2 regions of the Micromonospora sp. NPDC049114 genome follow, and region 1 is predicted to be linked to the other one. Evidence: riboswitches for the same ligand, from Rfam matches in the RefSeq annotation. Region 1 holds a riboswitch; the other holds the start of a gene.
The links. Region 1 has a riboswitch for S-adenosylmethionine ahead of thrC (threonine synthase). Riboswitches for the same ligand answer to the same signal wherever they lie in the genome.

Region 1 (2,197 bases):
GCTCTCTCCCTGGTGGCGCTCCTCGGAGTCGGCCTGGTGATCACCCGCGGCAGCCTGGCCGGTCTCGGCCAGTTCGGTCTCGGCGGCCTGATGATGATCGGCGCGGTGCTCGGCTGGGGCATCTACACCCACGGCGCCAGCCGGTTCGGCGCCTGGTCGCCGCTGCGCTTCACCACGCTTACCGCGCTCGCCGGCACGGCCGCCATGCTGGCCGCGAGCATCGGCGCCGACGCTGTCGGGTGGCAGCACGCGCCGGCCGCCGCCGACCTCGTGGCGGTCGCCCCACAACTGGCGTACGCCGTGATCGTCGCCGCCGTCGTCGCGGTGCTGGCCTGGAACACAGGTGTGCAGCGGCTGGGCTCCGCCAACGCGGCCCTGTTCATGAACCTGGTCCCGGTGACCACCTTCGTCGTGCAGATCGCCCGCGGCTACCGGCCCGAGGCCATCGAGCTGGTCGGCGCCGCGATCACCATCGCCGCCCTGGTCGCCGCGAACCTCGCCACCAGGGCACGGACCCGGTCGTCGTCCCTGCCGCAACCCACGGCGGTCACCGACCCGGCCGCGGTGGTCGACCCGGTGGCGGTGGCCGCCCGCTGACCCACTCACTGGGATACCCGGTGGAGGCGACAGGCAACGTTGCCTAGACTCGACGGCACAACTGCATACCTCATCCAGAGGGGCTGAGGGATACGGCCCGACGACGCCCCGGCAACCACCCCGCGCGCTCACCGCTGAGCGACAGGCGGGGCAGGTGCCAATTCCGTCCCCGCCGCACCGTGCGATGCGGGGAAAGATGAGAGGACTCTCGACATGACGTCGACGCTCGCCGCCTCCGGCATCGACACCTCCGCAAGCCCCGCCCGCGCCCTGGTCTGTCGCGCCTGTTCGGCCCGCTACCCGCTCGCCGCCCAGCACGCCTGCTACGAGTGTTTCGGCCCCCTCGAAGTGGACTACGACACCGCGGCCCTGGCCACTGTCACCCGCGAGCAGATCGAGGCGGGCCCGAACAACATCTGGCGGTACGCCGCGCTGCTGCCCGCCGGCCAGGACCCGGCCACCCGGGTCACCCTCGACCCGGGGCTGACCCCGCTGGTGGCGGCCCCGCACCTCGCCGCCGAGCTGGGCATCACCGCACCGCTGTGGGTCAAGGACGACAGCGCCAACCCGACCCACTCGTTCAAGGACCGGGTCGTCTCGGTGGCGCTGACCGCCGCGAAGGCACTCGGCTTCACCCGGTTCGCCTGCGCGTCCACCGGCAACCTGGCCAACTCGGTGGCCGCGCACGCCGCCCGAGCCGGTGTGCCCTCGGTGGTCTTCATTCCCAGTGACCTGGAGCAGGGCAAGGTCATCACCACCGCCGTCTACGGCGGCGAGCTGGTCGCCATCGACGGCTCGTACGACGACGTCAACCGGCTCTGCGGTGAGCTGGTGGAGACCGACGAATTCGAGGACACGGCGTTCGTCAACGTGAACGTCCGGCCGTACTACGCGGAAGGCTCCAAGACCCTCGGTTACGAGGTGGCCGAGCAGCTCGGCTGGCGCATCCCGGCCCAGGTGGTCATCCCGATGGCCAGCGGTGAGCTGCTCACCAAGATTGACAAGGCGTTCTCCGAGCTGGTCGAGATCGGCCTGGTCGAGGCGCCGGCCGGCGGCTGGAAGGTCTTCGGCGCACAGTCGGCCGGCTGCAACCCGATCGCCGCCGCGCTGCACGCCGACACGGACACGATCACCCCGGTCAAGCCCACCGGCATCGCCAAGTCGCTCAACATCGGCGACCCGGCAGCCGGCCTCTACGCCCTGGAGGCGGTCCGGCGCACCGGCGGTTGGATGGAGTACGCCGACGACGACGAGATCCGCGCCGGCATCCGCGACCTGGCCCGCACCACGGGCGTCTTCGCCGAGACGGCGGGCGGGGTGACCGCGGCGGTGCTGCGCAAGCTGGTCGAGTCCGGGCGACTCGACCCCACGGCGGAGACTGTCGTGTTCAACACCGGCGAGGGCCTGAAGACCATCGACGCGGTGGCCAGTCAGGTCGGCCCGACCCACCACATCAAGCCCAGCCTTCGCGCCGCCCGCGACGCCGGCCTCCTCGGCTGACCCTCGTGCCCCGTCGGGCGACCTGCCCGTAACTGGGTTTTCGCTGTGAGTATGGAAAACCCGCCGGTCTGGACTTGACGGCAGGAACCGGACGGCGCAA
Region 2 (2,197 bases), on a different contig from region 1:
GCGTCGAAGAAGGTCTCCCACAGGGTGCTCAACGGATCCATCGGTCGCCTCTCCTACCGCCCTGCTCGCTCGTCACCGGTTCAGGACGCAGCCGACGCCGACGGCACGGCGGACGCGGACGGCGCCGCCACGGTGCCGCTGCCCGGGGTGAAGTCCGCCGGGATGGGGCGGCCCGGGTAGTACTGGGCCTGCAACCGGCTCCAGGTGCCGTCGGCGATCACCTCGTCGAGGCCCTTGTTCAGCGCCTCGCGCAGCTTGTCGTTGCCCTTGGCCACGGCGTACGCGGTGGGTGCCGGGCTGAGCTGCTTGGCCGCCACGGTGATCTTTCCCTTGCTGTCGGCGGCCGACTTCTCGCCGATCTCCGCCGGGGCGATCCACGCGTCGGCGGTGCCCGCCTTGAGCTGGTTGATCGCGCCGTTGTAGTCCGGCACCCGCACCGGGTCGAGCTGCTTGCCGGTGGCGTAGTCGTCCTGGACGGTGCCCTGGACCACCACGACCCGCTTGCCGGCGAGCTGGTCGAACCCGGTGATCGGCGAGCCGGCCGGCACGTCCAGCCCGAAGTAGCCGAAGTCGTAGCCGTTGCCGAAGTCGACTGTCTTCTTCCGCGCCTCGGTGATCGTGATCGAGGAGCTGCCGACGTCGAACTTGTGGTTGTTGACCTGGGAGAGCAGCGCGGAGAAGTCGGTTCCGACGAACTCGACAGTCAGGCCGAGCTTGCCGGCCACCGCGGTCAGCAGGTCGTTGTCGAAGCCGGTGAACTTACCGTCCTTGAGGTACACGTTCGGCGGGGCGTCGGTGAGCGTGCCGGCCCGCAGCACGCCGGCCTGCGCCAGCCCGTACGGGTTGCCGGCGGCGCCCGACGAGTCGTCGCCACCGCACGCGGCCAACCCGCCGGCAACCAGCAGGGCCGCCCCAACGGCAACCACACGGCTCAGGACAGAAAAAGATCGCACGGGTGTCTCCAAAAGGGTGCATTGACCCGGTCGATCATGAAGTTGTTGCCCCGACACGCCGGTCGGACGGGCAACAACTTCATGATCGACGCGAGGGTCGAGTGGGGTGGGCGAGGGCGCCCGGGGAGGGGAGGGGTCAGCGCGTCAGGCGGCGGTACACGCCGCGCTGCGCATTCGCATCAGGTCCACGTGGCGACGCCGGGTCAGGGTCGGCATGAGCCGACCGGCCGGTGGCGTGGGGCTGAGGATGATGCGCATACGGTCTCCCGGGTCTGTTGCTGACCTGGGTGCCAGGCCACGCTTGCGCCGGCGTCCTGCCGGTGCCTGGTCCTCACCCGGGGCACCCCACCGCGGAGGAGGGTTGCCGGCCAGCGAGCCGGGGCTTCGCGCTGGCACTCATGACCTGCGCCGAGGCTAGCAGCTCCGACCGGTGGACCGTCCAGCCGTTATGACCACGCTCACCGTCCGCGACGGTTCGACCGGCAGGTCAACCGGCGTGCACGTGCGGCCGGCGGCGCGGGTCGGGCTCCTGGCGACGCAGGATCTCCCGGGTGACCGAGGCGATGGCGCCCTGCCCGAACGCCAGGTAGCGCAGGAGGTTGCGACCCGGGCCACCCTCGCTCCACTCGAAGTAGATGTGTGGCCGTCGCCGGCTCCGGTCGCGGATCTCCAGCAGCAGGGCGGCGAGCGCGGTGGGCACCGACGAGCCGGTCAGGCTGAGCACCGGGTAGCTGTCGTGCGCCACGCTGCCGCGCACCGGCAGCTCGGTCTCGAAGTCCGACGGGTCGGTGACGTGGACCTCGACGAAGATGACGTCGCTGTCGTCGGGGAAGTCGTTGTCCGCCATGGTCTGTGCCAGCTTTGCGCGGTACTCGGCCGGGTCGCGGCGCTCCGGCTCGTGCGCGATGAGGCGGATCCGACGGGTGGCCCGCTCGTCGATCATCCGGGCGGCGGTCGGGTCCAGCTCGACGTGGTCGACGCGCAGCTCGTAGGCCCGCATGAGCCGGGACAGCACCGACACCAGGATCATCCCGCCGATGAAACAGGCGGCGATCTTGACGCCGTCGGGGCGTTCCACGACGTTCGCCACAGTGGTGTAGACGAAGATCAACGCGATGGTCCCGAAGGCGTACGTCCGCCCCCGCTGGCGCCGTCGTCGCGCCGCGAGGGTCACCGCCGTCGCCGCCGAGGTGATCAACACCAGGACCCCGGTGGCGTACGCGCCGCCCTGCGCGTCCACGCTC

Region 2: another riboswitch for S-adenosylmethionine. It lies ahead of AB0B39_RS13515 (ABC transporter substrate-binding protein); the one in region 1 lies ahead of thrC (threonine synthase).

Annotation. Positions count from the first base shown of each region.
Region 1 is NZ_JBEZEA010000006.1:267,801-269,997, forward strand. It holds gene AB0B39_RS19845 (DMT family transporter) at 1-597, shown strand, start outside; SAM riboswitch class I at 665-800, shown strand; gene thrC (threonine synthase) at 811-2,097, shown strand.
Region 2 is NZ_JBEZEA010000003.1:129,112-131,308, reverse strand. It holds gene AB0B39_RS13520 (amino acid ABC transporter permease) at 1-41, opposite strand, end outside; gene AB0B39_RS13515 (ABC transporter substrate-binding protein) at 81-926, opposite strand; SAM riboswitch class IV at 1,246-1,357, opposite strand; gene AB0B39_RS13510 (amino acid transporter) at 1,441-2,197, opposite strand, start outside.